DNA from 4 places in the Sporosarcina trichiuri genome. Region 3 is predicted to be linked to each of the others. Evidence: riboswitches for the same ligand, from Rfam matches in the RefSeq annotation. Region 3 holds a riboswitch; each other region holds the start of a gene.
What was found. A riboswitch is a leader RNA that binds a small molecule or an ion and turns the genes downstream of it on or off. The one in region 3 is predicted to bind S-adenosylmethionine.

Region 1 (5,722 bases), 840 kb from region 3:
ACCGAGTTTCCTGGAGGAAAAGCGGAGCCGGGGGAGACGATCGAGGACGCAGCAGTTCGGGAAGTGAAGGAAGAGACAGGTGTGACGATCGGCCGTCCTGAAAAATTTGCCGAGTATGTCGTTTACACCGAGCCGCCGTTCTGCAAGGCGGTCTTCACGGCAGACGTTGCTGCGATCGACGAGGATCCGGAACTGTACGAAACGAACGGTGCTGTATGGATGACCGATGAGGAGCTCGATTCCTGCGTGACACTGAGCTTCCACATGAAAGACGAAGGGATGCATAAGCTCAGGGAGTGGGTGATACGTCATGATGAATGATGCGGAGATTGTCTCATACCGGGTATATCCTTCCCCGAACGCATCTGTGGAACTTACGGAGATCACCTACATGTCCGGCGGTATGAAAGTGAAGGGGCTACTTGCGGAACCGAAGCAGGAAGGGGAATTCGAGGGCATCGTCTATATGCGCGGCGGAATCCAGCATGTCGGCATGGTGCGGCCTGCCCGTGTCGCCCAGTTCGCAAGCCGGGGATTCGTCGTGTTCGCCCCGTATTACCGCGGCAACCGCGGCGGGGAAGGCCGCGATGAATTCGGCGGCGCGGATCTGCAGGATGCTGTCAGTGCAGTCGATGTCCTGAAACAGAGCACCAAATGGAAAGACGGCCGGATACACCTGTTTTCGTTTTCCCGCGGCGGTCTGATGGCGCTCTGGACAGCGATCCTCAGGGAGGATATCACTTCCACCGTCCATTGGGCGGGGGTGTCCGACGTCGTCTTCACTTACAAAGAGCGGGAAGACATGCGCAGGATGATGAAGCGGGTCATCGGCGGGTCCCCGAACAGTGCGCCGGATGCATACCGGGAACGGACAGCCTTGTTCCGAGTCGGTGAGATAGACGCACGTGTCCTGATCATCCACGGGCTGAAAGACGAGAACGTTTCGCCTGAGCAGTCCATCATGCTGGAGGACGCCCTCAGGGAAGCGCAGAAACCTGTGGAAACCTGGTATTTCCCGGACTACACCCACCATTTCCCTTCCTGGCACAATGCACAGATCGTCCGTGATCTGACGGATTGGATGAAAGCACAATAAAAGAACCTCCCGGCCGGGAGGTTCTTTTCGCTGCGTCAGAATCAGATGATCGGACCGCCTTTTTGGATGATCTCAGGTGAAACGTGATCGAATTTCTTGAAGTTCTCCTTGAACAGGTCCGCAAGCTCTTTTGCTTTGGCATCGTAGTCAGCCGGATTGCTCCAAGCGTTCCGCGGGTTCAGCACTTCGGCAGGCACGCCTTCGATTGCTGTCGGAATCTGAAGACCGAACGTAGCGGACGTTTCCGTTTCCGCAGTATCGAGCTCTCCGGACAGTGCTGCGCGCACCATCGTACGGGTATGCTTCAAGTCCATCCGTTTGCCGACACCGTATGCGCCGCCCGTCCAGCCTGTGTTGACCAGGAACACACGGGAGCCGTGCTCATCGATCTTCTTCCCGAGCATATCGGCATAGACCGTTGCAGGAAGCGGGAGGAATGGGGATCCGAAGCATGTCGAGAATGTCGCTTCCGGAGATGTGATGCCGCGTTCCGTTCCGGCGAGCTTGGATGTGAAACCGCTCAGGAAGTGGTACATCGCCTGCTCCTTCGTCAGCTTTGAGATCGGAGGGAGGACGCCGAACGCATCCGCAGTCAGGAAGATGATTGTTTTCGGGTGGCCTGCCACGGACGGCAGGACGATGTTGTCGATGTTGCCGATCGGATAGGCAGCCCGCGTATTTTCGGTCAGCGTGTTGTCATCGTAGTCCGGGATGCGTGTATCTTTATCGAGCACGACGTTTTCGAGAACTGTGCCGAATTGGATCGCACCATAGATTTCAGGCTCCTTCTCAGGGGAGAGGTTAATGCACTTCGCATAACATCCGCCTTCGATATTGAAGATGCCGTGATCCGACCAGCCATGCTCGTCATCACCGATCAGCTTGCGGTTCGCATCTGCTGAAAGGGTTGTCTTTCCTGTCCCGGACAAACCGAAGAATAATGCGGAATCGCCGTCTTCTCCGACGTTTGCTGAGCAGTGCATGGACAGGATCCCGTTTTCAGGAAGCAGATAGTTCATAACAGAGAAGATGGATTTCTTCATCTCTCCCGCATATTCGGTTCCGCCGATCAGGACGACTCGCTTTTCGAGGGAGATGATCACGAACGTCTCGGAATCCGTTCCATCGACTGCAGGATCCGCTTTGAACGAAGGGGCAGCCAGGATCGTGAACTGAGCCTCATGCGTCTTCAGTTCCTCTTCCGTCGGCCGGATGAACAGCTGGTGGACAAACAGGTTCTGCCAGGCATACTCGTTGACGACCTGGATGGAAAGTTGTGATGATTTGTCGGCACCTGCGAAGCCTTTGAAGACGAAGAGCTCATCTTTTGCTTTCAGGTGGCCGAGCACTTTGTGGTACAATGAATCGAAATGGTCCTCGGAAATCGGACGATTCACAGAACCCCAGTCGATGTTCTCTTTGGAAGGGGTCGCTTCCACTATGTAACGGTCTTTAGGTGAACGGCCGGTGTATTTACCGGTCTGCGCTGTAACGGCTCCATCGGCTGACAGCTTTGCCTCTCCGCGGGACACTGCCTTTTCAACCAATACAGGCACTGACGGCTGCATGGTGACGGTTGGTCCGGAAAGAAGCTCTTTGAGTCCATTATCAAGTTTCGCTGAAATCATAGGTCGATTACCGTCCTTTTCATTATAGCCCTCGATGGGGCGCTATATTTTGAATTAGTATAACACATTAAGAATAATAAACTATACTAATTGAAAACTCAAGTGAGAGATACGGAAAAATGTTTGACAACCGGTGTCTTTTTTCGTAGCATAGATAGTTGAACGGATACTCTTATCCCGAGCTGGCGGAGGGACAGGCCCTATGATGCCCGGCAACCTGCACAGACGTCCTTGTCTGTGAGAAGGTGCCAAACCTGAAGCAGGGATCACTCCCTGGACGATAAGAGTGAAAGGTGCCTGTAAACATATGCCTTTCCTCATGTATGCGATACGTGAGTGAGAGGCTTTTTCTATTATATGGTTCGCCTTTGTCCTTGGTACCGTTAACGTCGCTTCTCTTCAGGCGCGGGACGAAACTGGGAAAACGAGAGTACCGTATCACGAATCCGCTGCAGGGAAGCCTGCGGCTGAAGGAGGAAATCAGATGACTAATCGGCGGCTGTTCACTTCAGAGTCGGTAACGGAAGGCCATCCGGACAAAATGTGCGACCAGATTTCAGATGCGATCCTGGATGCCATCATCGCAGAGGATCCGAATGCACGGGTGGCATGCGAAACAACAATTACGACAGGTCTCGTGCTGGTGATCGGTGAAATCACGACGACGACCTATGTCGACATCCCGAAAGTGGTCCGGGAAACCGTCAAGGAGATCGGCTACACACGTGCGAAATTCGGCTTTGACTACGAGACATCATCCGTCCTGACGTCAATCGACGAACAATCACCGGATATTGCGGCGAGTGTGGATGTCGCCCTCGAAGCGAGGGAAGGGCAGATGGACGACGAAGAACTGGAAGCGATCGGTGCTGGGGATCAGGGCCTGATGTTCGGCTTTGCGTGCAACGAAACGGAAGAGCTCATGCCGCTGCCGATCAGCCTGGCGCACAAGCTGTCGCGCCAGCTCACGAAGGTCCGGAAAGACGAAACCCTCGATTACTTGCGGCCGGACGGCAAGACGCAAGTGACGATCGAGTATGACGGGGACAACCAACCGGTGCGTGTCGATACGATCGTCACATCGACACAGCACCACCCGGAGGTGACGCTCGAGCGCCTGCAGCACGATATCCGGCAGTATGTCATCGACGCGGTCGTGCCTGCGCATCTGCTTGATGAGGAGACGAAGTATTTCATCAACCCGTCAGGCCGTTTCGTCATCGGCGGACCGCAGGGGGATGCCGGCTTGACCGGACGCAAGATCATCGTCGACACGTACGGCGGCTATGCCCGCCACGGCGGCGGTGCCTTCTCGGGCAAGGATGCGACGAAAGTGGACCGCTCGGCTTCGTATGCGGCCCGCTACGTGGCGAAGAACCTGGTCGCTGCAGGGCTTGCCGACCGCTGTGAAGTGCAGCTTGCGTATGCAATCGGTGTTGCGAAACCTGTGTCGATCTCCGTGGATACGTTCGGCACCGGTCAGCTGTCCGAAGATGTACTGGTGGAACTCGTCAGGAAGCATTTCGATCTCCGGCCTGCCGGGATCATCAAGATGCTCGACCTGCGCCGTCCGATTTACAAGCAGACGGCCGCCTATGGCCACTTCGGCAGAACGGATGTCGATCTGCCGTGGGAACGCACCGACAAAGCGGAGACGCTGAGAGCAGGAGCGGTCCATGCCGGCCGGACGCTATGATGAAAAAAAGCAAGGCAGCGGAATAGTCGCTGCCTTGCTTTTGGTATAGGATGATCAGCTCTTCTGCTGCATCCGCTTATACGATTGTCCCTTTTCCACATAGCTCGCGGTGATACGCGCCATATCCGCCCGGTCCGCTTCGTTCAGCTCCCGTACGACTTTTGCTGGGGAGCCAAGTGCGAGCATGCCGGGAGGGATTGTTTTTCCCGGCGGCACCAGGCTGCCTGCGCCTAGGAATGCACCTTCTCCGATAACCGCGCCGTCCAGGACGATAGATCCCATTCCGACCAATGCCCCTTTTTTGACAGTGCAGCTGTGCAATGTAACCTTATGGCCGATGGTGACGTCATCTTCTATGATAAGCGGGGTGCCCGGGCTCTGGTGCAGGCAGGACAGATCCTGGATACTGACGTTCCTGCCGATACGGGTCGGTGCAACGTCACCCCGGATGACTGTGCTGAACCAGACGGATGATCCCGCACCGATCTCGACATCGCCGGTGATGACGGCATGGTCGGCGACAAATACCGATTCGTCAAGGACCGGTGTGACTTCATTATATGGATAGATCATGGAATACCCTCCTTGTGATGCAATGCTGTATAATAATTTTACCAAAGTTTCAGAGTGTGCACAAAGAAGGTTGCATAAGGCAATAAAGGGAGGAACCTATCATGTGGAAATGGGAAGCGGACGGCCAGGCGAAAGCGGTTGTCGTGATCGTGCACAGTGCGTATGAAAATCATCATCGCCATGCCTGGCTCATCCAGCAGTTCCGTATCTCGGGCTTTGATGTCATCACCGGGGACCTTCCCGGTCACGGACCGGATGACAAAGGCAGTCCGCACGGCGAGTCTTTCGATGACTATATGGAATTCACGGGTAAAATGATCGAGGCGGCACTGAAGGAGACGGTGCCTGTATTTGTAGTGGGGCATGGGCTAGGAGCCGTGATGGTGATCCGGACGCTGCAGCGAAGACAGTTGGAGTGCGCCGGAGTCATCCTCAGTTCGCCATGGCTCGTGCTCAAACACCAGCCGCCGAAATTTTCGTCGATGCTGACGCGTATCGCTGGATCCATGAAGCTGGACCACGGTATCACATACGATATGCTGTCGAGGAATGAGGAGGAACGGCCGAAGACACGCCATGCGCCAGAAGTCCGGTCAATTGTCACCGGGAGCTGGTATAAGGAGATGGCGGCGTTCACAAAAGGGGCCGTCCAATCCGAAAAGCCGGTGCAGGACGTGCCGATGCTCATCCATACAGCGGGTGCAGACCGTCTGACGGACATCCGGGAAA
Region 2 (5,722 bases), 380 kb from region 3:
TTGCCGGACAGCTTTTTCGGTTTATATTCGGTTGAGTTCGCTGACCCATAAAAATATTGCCAGGCATCGCAGATACCGCCTGCACAGTGCCGGTCCGCCCGGTACAGGGTCTGCCGATCGGATATCGCCTGCAGTTCCGGATGTGCATTGCCGACAATGACGGACGGCCACTCACGATCAAGCATATCGATATCATTTCCGGAATCTCCGGCGACAAGCAGACGGACATCCGGACGCGCGTATGTCCGGATTACATAGTCCAGCGCATTCCCTTTTCCGGCCCCCTTCGGCAGCACATCCACGTCCCGATTGGAACTGAAGATGAATTCGTGAGGAATCGCCTGCTTCTCCAACGCTTGCCGGAACTGACGGACAGCAGCTGTATCGCCTTCCGTAGTGAACGACACGCGCCGGTCATCCGGCAGGTTCTGCAACTGCAGGGAAGGGAAACGTCCCGCGCAAGTTTTCACGGAATCAGGATTCCAATCCGCTGTCATCTTTTCCTGCCATGCGGAGTCTTCCTTCCAGTCAGGCATGTGCCAGATGGCTGTCCCGACATCTGATATGACAAGATCCGGTATCGGCAGGTGTTCGGCTGCCATCAGTTCCTTCACGGAATCCGCATGACGGCCGGTTACGTAGACCAGCGAGACGCCTCCCGTTTCCTGCTTGAGAAGAATGGTCAGTTCCTCAAGTTCTTCAGGCATGCCGACCAGCGTATTGTCAAGATCGGTTGCCAACATATGTGTCTTTGAGTGCATAGCCGGCTCCTTCGTATAATTTATCCACTTTTCTCGCGATGCGTGTCCAGTCGAAATTCTGCTTAGCGAATTCTGCAGCTTTCCGGCCGAGCTGTCTGGCGATATCGGGTCGTTTTGCCAGTAATCCCATTGCGGAGGCGAGTTCCTTCACATTGCCGGGAGCCGTCTGTAACCCTGTTTTCTGATCCAGCACGATGTCGCCGAGTCCGCCTACTTTGGATGCGATGACAGGGCTTCCGCAGGCCTGTGCTTCCGCAGCGACCATACCGAACGATTCGTAATAGGAAGGGACGATGACGGCGAGACTGTCACGGAACTCCTTAGCCAGACGGTCTTGCGGCTGGCAGCCGAGAAACTCGACGTGGTCCTCGATCCCCTGTACCGCCTTCTTCAATTCCTCTGAGATCGGCTGCTTCGTAACCGGGTCCACCTGCTTTTCATCCCCGCCGATGACACGGAGCTTAACTGGGGAGGATAGAAGGTTGGTATGGGTTAACAGCTTGAATGCGCGGAGCAGCGTATAGATGCCTTTTGTTTTCTCCAGACGCCCGGCGAAGGTGAATGTCATCGGCTGGAGGGGAGAAGGCTTGTCAGGCGTGAACGCACTGTCCACACCGATCGGAATGACCGAGATGGGGGCAGGCTGTTTCACGGACGACTGGATCAGCGCTTTCTCCGTCAGTGAAGTGGCGATGACTGTAGTGGCGGAAGCGAGAATCTCCCGTTCCGCTTTCAGACGGCGTGCTTCACGCACACCCGTTGCTTGTTCTTTTGCAACGGCGAGCGAATGGGAAGTATGGAACCAGGGTATGGAATGCATTTCAGTAAGGCGTATTCCGAGAAGCCCGGAGAGCCAATAGTGGGTATGCAGAATATCATATCGGGAAAAATCCTGCAGAGTCAGCATTTCAGCAAGAAACGCGGGAAGGAGCTGTATCATTTTCGTTTTTGCGACGAACCCTTTCCGGCCGGCAGCCACCCGGATGACACGGCAGCGCTGTCCGAACGATTCGAATTGAGGAGCCGTTTCGTCAGCCCAGTGTGTAAACACATCGACAGAATGCCCGCGGGCATCCAGTGCCAAAGCCAGCTGCTTCACGTAATTATTCTGTCCTCCAGCCTGACTTGTCCCCAGGGATGCCAGCGGATCGCCATGGTCTGAAATCATACAGATTGTTTTTGCCATATTACACTCCTCCAATATATATAAAAATCGTTAACATTAAAAATAAGCGTAATAGTTTAATACCCTATGTTAAGGGAATGTAAACATATTTTTAATGGAAACCATTTAAATCTTCTTAACGATAATGTAAAAGACAGAAGAAGTGGGCCGAAAATCACCATCCCGGGCAATATTGTGGAGGGAGTGCGGATAAATCTGCGGAGGATGAGCAAAATAGTTATGGCAGCCCGAAAAACGTGATACGATAAAATATGTTGAAATAAAGATAAATCAAAAGGAGTTTTCCACTATGCCAATTCGTGTAAAAGCGATCATCGGAAGTACAAGTTCGGCTTCCTACAATAGACGTCTTATCAATTTCATGCAGAAACGCTATGCGGACAAGCTTGACATTACACCCGTGTCCATTAATGATGTCGAAATGTTTTCCGTCGATATCGAGAACGATCCGCCGTCAGGTGCTCGCGCGTTCAAGGAAGATGTCAAAGATTCGGACGCTGTCCTCTTCGCCGTACCGGAATACAATTTCTCCATTCCGGGCGCTTTGAAGAATGCCCTCGACTGGCTGTCCCGCGGCGGGGAAGCGACATTGCGCGATAAGCCGGCATTCATCGTCGGTTCCTCGATGGGCGTGTTCGGAAGTGTGCGGGCGCAGATCCACTTGCGGGAGATCCTGTCCAATCCCGGCCTTTCACCGCTCATCCTACCGAATAACGAAGTGTACATCGGTTCGATCCATAACAAGCTGAGCGAGGACGACGAGCTTACGGATGAGCCGACTGTCGCATTCCTCGATTCGGTCGTCAGCAATTTCGTCGATTTCTATGAGCGCATGACGGAAATCCACGGAAAGAAAGCATAACAAAAACGCTCTGCCGATGATCGGGCAGAGCGTTTTTGTTATGGCAGGATGGCGAACGATCGTACAGGGAAGCCGGACGCTTTTTCAGGCTTCGGCACGATGTTGAAGATGACAGCGCCGCGCGTCGGCAGTTTGTCGAGATTGGTCAGCAGCTCAACCTGATACGTATCCTGTTCCAGGACATAATATTCCCCATGGAGGGCGCCGTTTCTCCTGAAATCCGCGGCTGAATCGGTATCGAACGTTTCATGACCGACCGCTTTCACACCGCGTTCCTCGAACAGGAATTTCAGTGCATCCAGACCCCAGCCGGGAATCCGGTTATTCCCGTCCTCGTCTTTGTTGCAAAAAGCGGCTTCATCCGGCCAGCGTTTGCTCCAATCCGTCCGCAGTGCGACGAACGTACCCGATTCGATCGGGCCATTTGCTTCTTCGAATGCGAGAAGGTCCTGCTTCGAGCAGGTGAAATCATGGTCTGCTGCCGCTTTCTCCGATTGATCGATGACAATCAGCGGCAGCACAAGTTCTTTCAGTTCCAGTTCATTCAGGTACCGTGTGTCGCGTACGAAGTGGATCGGTGCGTCGATATGGGTGCCGTATTGGCCCGCGAACGAAAATTGCTGGGCGAAGAACCCGTCATCATGGCTGAACAGCGTCTTGAACTCGGCGTTCTCGAACATGAAGAAATGAGGGGAGTCCGGACCGAACGTATGCGTCAGATCCACCCACTCTTTCGATTTCAATGCTGCCAGTGCAGTCAGTACATCAGTTTGTGTTTGTGTCGTCATCTCAAATCCCGCCTTCATCGTTTATTGCCGGCAACCCGGCTGCTGTTGAATGAAAAAAAGAAGACCCCCAAGCAGATGAGGGTCTTCTCTGAATACACAGTATGTCAGCTCTCATCTTCGGAGCGCAGTCGGCACTCCCTGGAGTTAGCACCTCGGCCGTTACGGCTGGTTGCTGAGATATCATCGGGCCAGTCCCTCCATCTCTCTGAATGAGAAGTTTATTAAATTGTTCGAAAACTGTAAATAGATAGTATCATGCGCGGCGGAAGAAAGCAACAATGATTTTACAGTTGTCCTGTTGAGAAGTTTGGTATACTCCTCTATAGCAAGGAAAGAGGGACGGAGGTTTTTCAGTTGGCTTGGATCTATGTGGTTCTTGCAGCGGTCGTTGAAGTGTTCTGGGTCGTCGGACTCCGCCATGCAGACACACCTCTTGAATGGGCAGGAACAGCGCTTGCCATTATCTTCAGCTTTTTCTTCATCATCAAAGCATGCGAAACGATTCCGTCAGGGACTGTCTATGCGGTGTTCACAGGCAGCGGGGCGGCGGCAATCGTGCTGGTCGATACTCTTGTATTCGGCACACACTTGAAGCCGGTCGGCCTGCTGTTCATCGGGCTGATCCTGGTCGGGGTGATCGGCATCAAGCTGACAACCGGTCCGAGTGATGCGGAAGAGGGAGGTGCATGAGGTGGCGTGGATATATCTCGTGATCGCAAGCTTCGGTGAAATTTTCGGAGTCATGTGCATCAACTGGTTCATACAGAAGAAGACACTGGGACGGCTTGCTCTGCTGATCGTGTCATTCGGCGGGGGATTCGTTTTCCTGTCGCTGGCGATGCGGTCGATTCCGATGGGGACTGCGTATGCAATCTGGACAGGGCTCGGTGCTGCCGGTGCCGTCCTGATCGGCATCCTGCTGTTCGGGGAATCCGCAGGCTGGAAACGAATGCTGTTTCTGGCATGCATCATTGCAAGTGCAGCCGGCCTGAAACTGTTCAGTTGAAGCAGTTAGGAAATCGGTTGAAAAGGGTAAAGGGATGGACAAGCATTCCTACAGAACAAATCGGAAGAGGCGAATAGACGTGAGCTCAAAGTATACAGATGACAGCTGGGCACTACATACAGACCTGTATCAGATCAATATGATGGAAACGTATTGGGCTGAAGGCATCCATGACAAGAAGGCGGTCTTCGAGCTGTATTTCAGGAAACTCCCCTTCGGCAACGGGTATGCCGTTTTCGCAGGACTCGAGCGGGTGCTCGATTATTTACGCAAGCTCCGGTTCACTGACAGCGATATCGATTACTTGAAGGAAGAGCTGCATTATAAGGAGGATTTCCTCGACTATCTGAGAGGCGTCCGATTCACGGGGGATCTGTATTCCATGAAGGAAGGGGAAACCGTCTTCGGCAACGAGCCGATCATGCGCGTGGAGACGACGCTGGCTGAAGCGCAGCTGATCGAGACGGCACTCCTCAACATCGTCAATTACCAGACGCTGATCGCGACGAAAGCGAGCCGCATCAAGCAAGTGGTGAAAGACGAGCAGGTCATGGAGTTCGGCAGCAGGAGGGCCCAGGAGATGGATGCGGCTGTATGGGGGGCCCGGGCCGCTGTGATCGGGGGCGTCGAAGCGACGAGCAACGTGCGGGCCGCCAAGCTGTTCGGGCTGAGGGCGAGCGGAACGCATGCGCATTCCCTTGTCCAGGCTTACAAAAGCGAATACGAGGCGTTCCATGCGTATGCGGAGCGCCACCGGGATTGCGTCTTCCTTGTCGATACGTACAATACGCTCAAAATCGGTGTCCCGACGGCAATCCAGGTCGCAAAGGAGCTCGGGGACCGCATCAACTTCATCGGAATCCGGCTGGACAGCGGGGATATCGCCTTCCTGTCGAAGGAAGCCCGGCGGATGCTGGACGAAGCGGGATTCCATGATGCCAAGATCGTCGTATCGAACGATCTGGACGAATACACCATCCTGAACCTGAAAGCGCAGGGAGCTCAGGTGGATGTCTGGGGCATCGGGACGAAACTGATCACCGCCTACGATCAGCCAGCACTGGGCGCAGTCTATAAGCTTGTTGCAATCGAAGGGGAAGACGGCGAATTTATCGATAC
Region 3 (5,722 bases):
GTTCAAATACTCGTTACAGCCTTCGAAGGCGTCGCCGCCGAAATCTTCCGCAGTCAGGTCCGCGTTCTGCAGCATCGTGCCCATCGCGCCGTCCATGACCAGTATCCTCTTCTTCAGTTCTGTCTCAATGCGTGATTGCGGCATGGTGCATCTCCCTTTCTGCTTCGGCGTCGATTTCTTTTATATAGCGGATCAGTTCAGCTGTCATGTCATAGCGCAGGAATGGTGTGATCAGATAGATCCCGTTAAAGAGTCCTGCCGCTGTGTCGATCAGTTCCTTGGCGATGCGGAGCCCTTCCGCTGTGGCTGCCTCCCGGTCATCCCCGCAATCCTTCATGCGCGCGAGCACGTCATCGGACAGTTTGATGCCCGGCACTTCGTGATGGAGGAACTCGGCATTGCGGCTGTTCGTCAGCGGCATGATTCCGAGGAAGATCGGTGTTTCGAGATGGCTGACCGCTTCATGGATCTCGATGATCTTCTCTTTCGTATAGACCGGCTGGGAGATGAAATAATCCGCGCCGTTCTCAATCTTCTTCTCCAGCCGCTTGACCGCGCGCTCCACGACACGGACATTCGGATTGAAGGCGCCCGCAACCGAGAAATTCGCTTTTTTGCGCAGCGGTCTGCCGGAGAAGGAAATCCCTTTGTTCAGCTGTTTGATGAGTTGGAACAGCTCCATGCTCGATACATCATAGACACTGGTCGCCCCGGGGAAGTCCCCGATTTTCGTCGGATCCCCGGTCACTGCGAGAATATCGTGGATACCAAGTGCATCAAGCCCCATCAGATGGGACTGCAGTCCGATCAGGTTGCGGTCGCGGCATGTGATGTGCACGAGCGGCCGGACATCATCCTGATGCTTCACGAGGGACGCCATGGCCACATTGCTGATGCGCGGGGAGGCGAGGGAGTTATCCGCCATCGTTACGGCGTCCGCACCTGCCTTTTTCAGCTGTCTTGCGCCTTCCAGGTAGTTTTCCGTCTCCAGGTGCCTCGGTGTATCCAGCTCCACGAGGATCGTCCGTTCACGCTTCGCTTTCTCGTGCAGCGGCTCATAGCGGGCCGGCTCCGGTTCACGGATGATGACCGGTTTACGCTCTGCAGTTTTCTTTTCCGAGATCGGCACCGTTCCGGCCAGCCTCGTCTTAACAGCCGAGATGTGTGCAGGCGTCGTGCCGCAGCAGCCGCCGATCAGCCGGACGCCTTCTTCCTGCAGCATCTTTGCCGCTCTCCCGTAATAATCCGTCTCCGACACATAGACGATCCGGCCGTCCTCCACGTCGAGCAGGCTGGCATTCGGATAGGCGGACAGGAATGCCTTCTCCGGCAGGTCGACCCCTTCGAATGCCTGGATGGTGTGATACGGGCCGAGCCGGCAGTTGACACCGACCACATCGGCGCCGAGAGACTCGAGACGGTGCAGCGCCTCATTCAGCTGAAGTCCGTTCTGCAGCACCCCGGGTTCGTGCATGGACACTTGCGCGATCAGCGGGATATCTGTAAGCTTCCGCAACTGGGTAACGACCGCGCTCAGTTCATCGAAATCATAGTACGTTTCCAGCAGCAGGCCGTCCGGACCGCCGGCGAGCAGCACTTCCGCCTGCTGCCGGACGATCGCCGGCACTTCTTCGGGAGAGACTTCGTTCTTACCGACACTGCGCAGCCCGCCGATGGTGCCGAGTATGTACTGACCGCCGGCTTCGGCAGCTTCCTTTGCGATGGCGATGCCCGCTTCGTTGAATTCCCTGACACGGTGCTCCAGGCCGTACCGGGCGAGTTTCACCGCATTGGCGCTGTAGGTGTTCGTCTGGATGATATCCGCGCCGGCAGCGATGTACTGCCGGTGGATGTCTCCGATCAGTTCCGGTTTCTCCACATTCAGCTGTTCGTAACAGAAATCATGCCCTTCGGCGTACAGCAAGGTCCCCATTGCGCCATCGCCGACGAGCACTTCGTTTTTCAAGCGTTCCAATAAGTCCATCTGATCATCCGTCCTTTCTTGCGGCAGTGCGCTGAAGCAGTGAATAGAAAAAAAGCCTTTTCGCAAAACGAAGAAGGCTTTGTCATCTGTATAATGATTGTCTTCTCCTCATCTGCCGGATCCTGTATCCGCTGGAATTAGCACCTGACCATATGGCTGGTTGCTGAAGCATCACAGGGCCAGTCCCTCCGCTTCTCTTGATAAGAATGACTATTCAGTTGTAATAATTATTGAACATATCATACCGTTGTTTGAGAGTTCCGTCAATAGACGAATTGATGTCTCCATCATGGCAGCCGGTGATCGGAGGAAAGAGGTATACGGCCCTGTCCCATCCCCGGCCGGATATGGTAAACTGGTGGACAAGTACGGAAAGGGGATTGCTATGCGGGCGTTTAAATTCATCATCCCGATTGCGCTGCTGGTCGGCGGGATCGCCTGGGTGATGCTAAGCAGAAATTATACGGATGTGCCCGTCATGTCCAGATTGTATATAACGATAGGCGCGATGATCGTCAGCGGGGTCATTTCATTTTTCCTGTTCCCGAAAGACGAAGGGGAGCGCCGCTGACGGACGGGGAAGCGCCTGTCCGTTTTTTTTGACTGAAATTGAGTCAACCTAAGTTAAAATTGAGTTGACACAAATCCAAAAGACACTTATTCTTAATCCATACAAATAGTTAAGGGGTGTCTGGGATGGGAACAACAGCAGCAATGAAACCGAACCGGTCGAAAACGATATCCGGTACACTCGGCCTCGTCTATTCCGCCATGTTCGCGGCTTTGATGATGATCGGGGCGAATATTACGTACTTCATACCCGCGATGGCGGTCAGCGGCGTGCCGATCACGCTGCAGACGTTTTTCGCGACGTTGGCCGGCCTGCTTCTCGGAAGCCGCTACGGCGCTGCCGCCATGACGGTATATATGGCGATCGGCCTGGCCGGCGCGCCGGTCTTCGCAAAATTCGGCGGAGGTTTCAGTACGGTCGTCAGTACACAATTCGGCTTTATCCTTTCCTTCATAGCTGTGGCATACGCTGCCGGTAAAATCGTCGAGAAGAAAGGCACCCTGCCTGCCTTCATCGCTGCAGCACTTATCGGATTCGTCATCAACTATGCGATCGGCACGAACTGGATGTACGCGGCGTACAAGCTCTGGGCAGCCGCGCCGGATGCATTCACGTATAAAATCGCCTGGATCTGGATGCTTCCGACAATCCCGAAAGATGTCATTTTGGCAGTCCTTGCCGGCATATTCGGCCATCGGATGGTGCGCATCCTCAAAATCCGCCGGTCACTGTAAATGCGTTCCATGCACCCGCCTGCTATTGCCGCAGGCGGGTTTTCAGCGTTTTCAGGCTTGCCGGCTGCTGAGTGGGGAATAGTGTAATTATTCTCAGACGAAAAAGGAGACAGAACGATGATCGATATACTGATGAAGCAGGCCAAGCATCTGTTTCCAGGCAGTTTCGCCTCCGTCATGGCTACGGGCGCTCTCGCAGTCGGGCTCAACCTGCTTGGATTCCACGGACTTGCGCCTATTCTGATCGCAGTCAATACAGTGCTGTATACGGTCCTCTGGCTGATGACGCTGATACGTCTGTTCCGCTGGCCGCGTGAACTGCGGGTTGATGTCGTCAGCCACAGCAAAGGAGCGGGCTTTTTCACTCTGGTTGCCGGGACGGCTGTCTTCGGGAGCCAGCTGCTGCTGACAGGCGGCTGCATCATGATAGCGAAAGTCCTCTGGTTCACCGCACTCATCCTCTGGGCTGTTATTATGTATACGTTTTTCACGGCGATGACCATCCGGAAAGAGAAACCGCCGCTTGAAAAAGGGTTCAATGGCACATGGCTGCTGTCCTCTGTCGCGACACAATCCATTGCTGTGCTTGGAACCCTGCTGTCGCCATCTGTCCATCAGCATCAGGACATCCTTTTGTTCACATCGTTATCCATGTACTTCCTGGGCAGCATGCTCTATCTCCCGCTGATGGCCCTCATCTTCTACCGCTTTGCATTTGTCCGGTTTTCCTACGGCGAATTATCGCCGCCGTACTGGATCAGCATGGGCGCCTTGGCGATCACGACACTTGCCGGTTCCAGTCTGATCCTGCATGCCGAGTATTTCCCGCTTATCAATGAGATTACGCCATTCCTGAAAGGATTCACGCTGTTCTTCTGGATTACAGGCACCTGGTGGATCCCTCTGCTGGTGATCCTGACGATCTGGCATTATGGATTCCACCGTCCGCCGATCCGCTACAATCCGCAGATCTGGAGTATGGTGTTCCCGCTGGCCATGTACACAGCCGGAACATTCCAGTTTTCAAAAGCGCTTCAGCTGCCGTTTGTATCGGTCCTGTCGGAAGGGATGGCTTTTCTGGCAGTCGGTTCATGGATTGTCGTATTCCTCGCCATGTGTACCGCGATTTTGCGGTCTTTCGGAAAAATGGGGGATGTGAAGTGAAACGGATTGCGCTCTCATCCGTATGGTAAGACAGAAAAGAAGTCTACCTCGGAAAGAAGGGCGAAGCAATGATTCACTTACTAGTTTTTTCTCTCGCGGCAGGCGTTCTGTCAGCACTGCTTGCGGTTCCGTTCTCCAGGAAGCTGGGCACGGAAGAAAAGGGAGGCGGCACAGGTCTCCGGGCTGGACTGTTTGTCTCGGCTGCAGTCCTGCTGACTGCCGGGATCGCCGTTTTCTACTACACGACCAGCCTGGATCAGCACTGGTCCTCCCTGTGGGCACTGATTCTGGCGGCCGCCATCATCGGGACGGCTGCTGACACCGGCATGATGCGTAAATTGAAAGGGATTGCTGCTGTCCTCGCAGCAGGAGCGGGCATCTACGTGCTCACCGCGCCGCTCTTCAACGCAGACACCAAGTATGAGGCGGTGGAGATGGACCAGCAGGTGGAGATCGAGGCGTTCGACGAAACGAAGACCCCGGCAAGTGTCCCGCCGAAATTCGCACGGAACAAGATGAAGAAAGCATTCGGCCAGGTGCCGGACACGAGCTATTACGATCTGGGCCATCTGCAGATCCAGAAAGTCAAGGACGACTTCGTCTACATCGCCCCTGTCGAGTTCTCAGGGTTCTTCAAATGGTGGAACGGCAAGACGACACCCGGCTACTTCCGCATGAGTGCGACCGATTCTGCGGACAACCCGAAATTCATCGCTTCCGAGATGACCTATACGGAGACGTCCTATTTCAACAAACAGGTCGGCCGTCATATGAGATTGGAGTTCCCGGATCTCATCTTCTACGGGGACGTCCAGCTCGAAATCGACGATGACGGCAATCCGCACTACATCCGGTCGTACGGGGACTTCATCACTGCCAGGAACGGATTCGATGTGAAAGGGATCATCATGACCGATCCGATGACGGGCGAATCGGAGAAATTCCCGCTAGCGGAGATTCCGGACTATATCGATGGCGCGGTCTCCCCGCAGGCGGTCAGCCTCCAGAACAGCTACTTCGGCAAATACATCCATGGTTTCTGGAATTCGGTCGTCGGTAAGAAGGATGTCAAACTGCCGTCCGATGAAGGGACGGAAGCGAATGTCAGTCCGATTTTCTCGGAAGACGGGCGGATGTATTATTTCACCGATTTCACGAGCCCGAAAGAGGGCGTCGACTCGATGCTCGGCTATTCACTGACAGACGGCCGGACAGGGAAGGGGACGTACTATACCGGTGATCTGGAAGAATCCTATATGGACTCCCAGG
Region 4 (5,722 bases), 850 kb from region 3:
ACGCCGACGAGAATGATGCGGACCGGCGACGCCCCGCCTTTCCAGGACATCGCATAGATCACGAGAGCCGTAATGAGCGCGCCGAGGAATGCCGCGGCGGGCAGCAGCATGATGTACGCCGGGTAGATGATCATGATGATTGTCGCGGCAAGGCCGGCTCCAGACGATACTCCGATAATGCCGGGGTCCGCGAGCGGGTTCCGCATGATCCCCTGGAGGATCGATCCCGAAGCGGCGAGGCACATGCCGATGATCAGCCCGATCAGCAGCCGGGGCAGCCGGAGTTCCCAGACGATACGCCGCTCCAGAGAGTCATCCGCATTCAGCAGGCCGTTCATGATCTCTGAGAAAGTAAACGATACCGATCCGACCATCAGGCTGACCGCTGCCGCGATGACGAGCAGGACAGCCCCTGAGATCAGTACGGCTGCACGCCGTTTTGCGAGCGGATGGATACGTGCGGGACTACAGGCGGTCCGCTGTTCTCCGGCTGCGATCATTTGGCTTCCGCTTCCTTCAGGCTTTCAATCATCACGTCAAACGCGTCCGCCACTTTCGTCCCCGGGTTCGTGCCGAACAGATGGGATGGCAGTACAGTCACCTTGCCGTTCTTAACTGCATCGAGGTTTTTCCATGCCGGATTCTTCGCCATCTCCCCTTCGAATGCGGACTTCACCGCTTCCGGATCCCCGTGCGTGATGAGCATGACCGCTTCCGGGTTGCGCTCGATGATCTTTTCCGTGCTCAGGCTCGCATACTGCGGGTAGTTGTCCTCTTTCGGCAAATCGGAAGCGATATTCTCCCCGCCTGCGCGTTCCAGCAGATCCCCCGACAGGGAGTTCGGAAGCGCAGCGAGGTAGGAGCCTGGCGCACCGTACACGAGCAGCGTCTTGACACCTCTCTTCTCAGCCTGACCCGCCGCCTGGTCCATCTTATCCTCGATCTGCATTGTCAGCTCCTCCGCTTCGTCCTGTTTGCCGAGCATCTGACCGAAGTTGCCGATCGTCTGCAGGATGTCATCGACCGAATTGGCCGCTGTGTAGACAACTTTCGTTCCCTGTGCTTCGAGATTCGCCGCATGCTGCTTGAAACTCGCGGACGCGACGAGCACGTCCGGGTGCACTTCCGCGATCTTCTCGAAGTTCGGCTGGTGCGGATTGCCGATCTCCTGGATCTCTTTCAGTTCATCAGCAGCCGGCCCTTGGGAAGACGGGCGGCCGACGACATTCGCGCCAAGCGCAAGCAGCATGTCGAGATCCCCTCCGCTGAGTGCCGCTGCAGATGCCGGTGCCTCCTCGAATGAAACCGTCTCGCCTGCTGCATCCTGGAATTCTATCGTTCCATTCTCATTTACATCTAGAGATTGAGAAGTCTGTACAGATGCGGCTGCTGTTTCAGCAGAGACATCCGGCTCTTTCCCGCTGTCCTGATTGTTGTCCGCAGCACCACACGCCGCAAGCAATAACAGCCCTGCAGCGGTGGCTGCTGCCAATAGTGTTTTCCTCATTTCCATTCCCCCTATTATGTAATTGATAATGAATCTCAATAATTGAGAGTATAATTGATAATGAGAATCGTTGTCAATTAAGTTTTCAGAATTAGTGCTTAGGAGCCATGCCTGCTGTTTGCTGAGTTCGCCATCATAACAAGTCGCCGGCGAGCAAGGGATTCCCCTCTGAATTGTGCCTGGATGCCGATGAATTCAGCGAAATGTCCGATATACAGCGCCATTTGTCCGATACTCCCGGTGATGTGTCCGATACATCCCGCCAACTGTCCGATACAACCCCCGATCTGTCCGATATGTCCACGGACAGCCCCATTGCCGCACGCTGCTTTCCGTGCTACACTGGATTCAACTGAATGAACGACTCTTTTCTTATCCAGAGAGACCGAGGGACTTGGCCCGATGACGTCTCAGCAACCTGCGCTTGCGCAAGGTGCTGCTGCCAACAGGGAAACCTGGCCGATGAGGGGAATTTGCGCACACTGCAGCTCTTCTCTTTCGGGGGGAGGGTTTTTTGTTCAGCAAATCCAGAAGGAGTGACCGATATGATGACGATCGAGGAATTGTACGCAGAAAAGGAGAAGGCGCAGCGAAAGCAGCCGACGAGCATGGCCGGCGTCATGAAACGCCACCAGACGCTCGCCCGGGTGCAGGCGGACATCGACTATTTCGATCAGGGCGATCTGCTGTCGAAGAAAGCGATCCGCAAAGAACTGGAAAAGATCACCGAGCTGCAGCAGCAGGCGGACGACCTCCAGCGGGAAATCGAGCGCCGCAAAAATGACCTTCTGCAGGACGTCTTCGGGACAGCCGCCGAACAGCTGAAGAAATGAACAGAAAAACCCCCGTTCCGTGGATCGATTCCACAGAACGGGGGTTTATCAATTGCATCGCGTCATTTCTTCGCAAGCTCCGCCGGCACTTCCTCGCCGCCGCGGTTCCGTAAAAACATGTACAGCGACGCACCGAAGATGATGAAGTAGCCGATGAAACTGTACAAATCGGGGATCTGGCCGAGCAGGAAGAAGCCGAGGATCGCCGAGAACACGACGGTGAAATAGTTGAACACCGAAATCTCCTTCGCCGGTGCGAACTTGTAGGCGAGCGTGATCCCGAACTGGCCGATCGTCGCGAACACCCCGGCCAGCAGCAGATAGATCGTCTGCTGCAGACTCATCGGCTCATACGTCCACAGCACGAACGGCAGCAGCACAACTGTCGTGAAACCTGAGAAGTAAAACACGACCGTATAGAACTGCTCCCGGCTGCCGAGTGCGCGGAGCACCGTATACGCAGCTCCTGCAAACACAGCCGACAAAATGCCGGCCGCATACGGCACGATGTCGAGCGAGAATGACGGTTTGATGATGAACAGCGTGCCGAGGAACGCTACGAGGATGCTGTACACCTGGAACGGTTTGACGTGCTCCTTCAAAAAGACCGCCGCGAACACGATCGTGAAGAACGGACTCATCTTATTGAGCATGTCCGCATCCGCCAGCACGAGATGGTCGATAGCATAGAAGAACAGGATGATGCCGAGCGCACCAAGTGCGGAACGCAGCAACAGCAGGCCCTGGTTCTCACGGCGGCCGAACAGCCGCTCCTTGAAATGGACCACAAAAAAGAAGGCAATCACCATGGATACGCCATTCCGGAAAATCGTTTTCTGCATCGTCGGCACATCCCCCGACAGCTTGACGAACGCCGTCATGAGGGAGAAGCCGAACGCCGATGCGAGCAATAGTAAGATCCCTTTGTTGCGATTCGTCATAATGGCCTCCGGTCTGGATGAATTCCGTGTTCCAGTCTACCAGTCAGCCGGCATCAGTTACAGCAAACCGCTCCATATATTGACCGCTGTCGCCAGCACCAGTACCGCGAGGATCCATTTGATGATACGGGGATCCGTCTTCCGCGCGGCTTTCGCACCGAGCGGGGACGCGATGAGCGCTGCGGCGATCAGCACCGCTGCGGGCCCCCAGAGGATCTGGCCGGTTGCAATCTTACCGGCCGCCGAGCCGATCGACGACAAGAATGTGATGGCAAGCGACGAAGCTGCCGCAATCCGGACAGGCACCGTGAACACCGCCAGCATGACCGGTACGAGGATGAACGCCCCGCCTGCCCCGACAACCCCGGAAGCCGCACCGATCACGAACGCAATACCGGCGGCCAGCCACTTATTGAACGTGACCTCCTCCGCAGGCCGGTCCTCGGTCTTCTTCCGGGGGATGAACAGCAGCACGGCAGCCGCTGCGGCCAGGACGCCGTAGACGAGATTCACCGTCTGCTCCGACAAATAACCGGACCCCAAACCGCCGAGGAAACTGCCGAGGATGACGGCGCCCCCCATCCAGAGGATCAGTTGTCTGTGCAGCAGCCCCGTTCCGCGGTAGGCGAACACACCCGCGATGGAGGCGAAAAAGATCTCCACCGCCGTGATGCCGCTCACCTCATGTGCGGTGAACGCGGACAATCCGAACAGCGGCGGGATGTACAGCAGCATCGGATATTTCACGATCGCACCGCCGATCCCCGCCATCCCGGACAGGAATGAGCCGGCGAACCCGATCACGAACAGCACGGCAATCAGTGTAACTGTCATCGTCCCCTCCCCTTTCCTGTCAGCTGCTTGTCATCAGTTTCCTTTTCGGATGAAGAACGTCAGCACGCCGTCAGTTTCCGTCTGTTCGAGCAGTTCGTGCCCTCCGGAGCGCGTCCATGCCGTCAGGTCTGCAATCGCCCCTTTGTCCGTCGTCCGGACTTCCAGGATTTCCCCCGCCTGCAGTTCTTTCATCGCGTTACGTGTCTTGACGATCGGCATCGGGCACGACAGCCCTGTTGCATCCAAAAATAAGTTCGCTTCCATATTGAATTCCTCCTCGATTGGTTTTGTTACCGGACCGCACAGCGGTTTGGCCCGATCTCCATTTCCTTTTGCAACTCTTCGTCCGGGGATAGGATCCCCATGTTGGTCTTCCGGATTTCCTGATAGGCATTCGGCTGCGGCGGCAGGTTCTCTGTCACGAGTTTCCGGAACTCCGCTTCCTCATCGACAGCCAATCCGTGGTTATCCGAAAATAGCGAGTCCAGGCGCTTCGCCACCGTTCCATTTGCATTCACTTCGTTCATCTCCATGAAGTGGGCCGGCAGCACCGTCAGCTCACCGGACAGATTCCTATATCGTTCGTACAATGTTGTGCGCAGATCACCGACCCAGTCGTCCGCCTTGCCCGCGAGGTCCGGACGGCCGATGGAATCCACGAACAGGATGTCCCCCGTCAGCAAATATGACCCATCCACGATGAAGGACGTCGAGCCGTTCGTATGCCCCGGCGAGTATATTGCTTCGATCATCGTATTTCCGACCTGCAGCTGCATACCGTCTTCAAGCTTATAGTAGTCAAAGACGACTTCACCCGCATCCGCTTCCGGCAGATAGTAGGCGGCGCCGGTCTTTTCGGCAATCGCCCGCCCTCCCGAAATGTGGTCGGCATGCAGATGGGTGTCCAGCACGTGTTCGATGACGGCTCCGCGTTCTTCCGCAAACCCGGTGAACACATCGGTCACACGGACTGCATCGATCACGGCAGCTTTCCCTCCGTCGATCACCATGTACGACAGGCACCCTTTCCCGAGCCGGACGAACTGGTGCAGCGAACCGCCGCTCGCAAGGTCCGCCACTTTCACTGGCGCAAGGTACTCGCTCCACGCACTCATACCACCTTCAAGATAGGCGGCATCACGGCCTGCCTCCGACAGCATTTCGGCAATCAGCTTGGAAGAACCCTCCTTCGCACAGACGACGAGCAGCTCGCGGTCCTCCGGCAGCGCGGCGGCAAATTCCTCCACACCGTCAAGCAGATCGAAATAGGGTCTGTTCACGTACGTGAACGCTTCCCCCTCCAGTTTCCAGTCGGCGAACGCTTCTTCGTTCCGGACGTCCACGATATGGAGCGGCTGTTTTCCGATGCTCCGTGCAGCCGCCTCTTTCGGACTCATGGCTGTTACTGTCATATCCGTCTTCCCCTTTCCATATCAGAATGCGAGGGTGACGTCCGCATCCTTGGCGAACTCCAAAAATGCTGCGGCACCGCCCACTTGTATCCCATCGACCATATCCTCTTCCGTCAGTCCCATGACATCCATCGTCATCTGGCAGGCGATGAACTTCACGTCCAGCTCCTGTGCCATCGCGATCAGTTCAGGGAT

Region 1: another riboswitch for S-adenosylmethionine. It lies ahead of metK (methionine adenosyltransferase); the one in region 3 lies ahead of QWT68_RS13110 (bifunctional homocysteine S-methyltransferase/methylenetetrahydrofolate reductase).
Region 2: another riboswitch for S-adenosylmethionine. It lies ahead of QWT68_RS15280 (cyclase family protein); the one in region 3 lies ahead of QWT68_RS13110 (bifunctional homocysteine S-methyltransferase/methylenetetrahydrofolate reductase).
Region 4: another riboswitch for S-adenosylmethionine. It lies ahead of QWT68_RS09145 (hypothetical protein); the one in region 3 lies ahead of QWT68_RS13110 (bifunctional homocysteine S-methyltransferase/methylenetetrahydrofolate reductase).

The regions. Positions count from the first base shown of each region.
Region 1 covers NZ_CP129119.1:389,021-394,742, forward strand. Annotated here, with positions in the region: gene QWT68_RS02270 (NUDIX domain-containing protein) at 1-321, shown strand, start outside; gene QWT68_RS02275 (alpha/beta hydrolase family protein) at 311-1,096, shown strand; gene pckA (phosphoenolpyruvate carboxykinase (ATP)) at 1,138-2,724, opposite strand; SAM riboswitch class I at 2,894-3,011, shown strand; gene metK (methionine adenosyltransferase) at 3,209-4,420, shown strand; gene QWT68_RS02290 (gamma carbonic anhydrase) at 4,475-4,993, opposite strand; gene QWT68_RS02295 (alpha/beta hydrolase) at 5,095-5,722, shown strand, end outside.
Region 2 covers NZ_CP129119.1:2,993,179-2,998,900, forward strand. Annotated here, with positions in the region: gene QWT68_RS15265 (HAD-IIB family hydrolase) at 1-761, opposite strand, end outside; gene QWT68_RS15270 (glycosyltransferase) at 724-1,947, opposite strand; gene QWT68_RS15275 (NADPH-dependent FMN reductase) at 2,237-2,809, shown strand; gene QWT68_RS15280 (cyclase family protein) at 2,848-3,597, opposite strand; SAM riboswitch class I at 3,706-3,813, opposite strand; gene QWT68_RS15285 (DMT family transporter) at 3,952-4,287, shown strand; gene QWT68_RS15290 (DMT family transporter) at 4,289-4,603, shown strand; gene QWT68_RS15295 (nicotinate phosphoribosyltransferase) at 4,683-5,722, shown strand, end outside.
Region 3 covers NZ_CP129119.1:2,609,931-2,615,652, forward strand. Annotated here, with positions in the region: gene metH (methionine synthase) at 1-144, opposite strand, end outside; gene QWT68_RS13110 (bifunctional homocysteine S-methyltransferase/methylenetetrahydrofolate reductase) at 125-1,984, opposite strand; SAM riboswitch class I at 2,090-2,191, opposite strand; gene QWT68_RS13115 (hypothetical protein) at 2,370-2,555, shown strand; gene QWT68_RS13120 (biotin transporter BioY) at 2,681-3,289, shown strand; gene QWT68_RS13125 (tellurite resistance/C4-dicarboxylate transporter family protein) at 3,407-4,453, shown strand; gene QWT68_RS13130 (hypothetical protein) at 4,522-5,722, shown strand, end outside.
Region 4 covers NZ_CP129119.1:1,764,170-1,769,891, forward strand. Annotated here, with positions in the region: gene QWT68_RS09135 (FecCD family ABC transporter permease) at 1-500, opposite strand, end outside; gene QWT68_RS09140 (ABC transporter substrate-binding protein) at 497-1,507, opposite strand; SAM riboswitch class I at 1,877-1,976, shown strand; gene QWT68_RS09145 (hypothetical protein) at 2,053-2,340, shown strand; gene QWT68_RS09150 (DMT family transporter) at 2,403-3,281, opposite strand; gene QWT68_RS09155 (sulfite exporter TauE/SafE family protein) at 3,339-4,115, opposite strand; gene QWT68_RS09160 (sulfurtransferase TusA family protein) at 4,149-4,379, opposite strand; gene QWT68_RS09165 (MBL fold metallo-hydrolase) at 4,406-5,527, opposite strand; gene QWT68_RS09170 (DsrE/DsrF/DrsH-like family protein) at 5,549-5,722, opposite strand, start outside.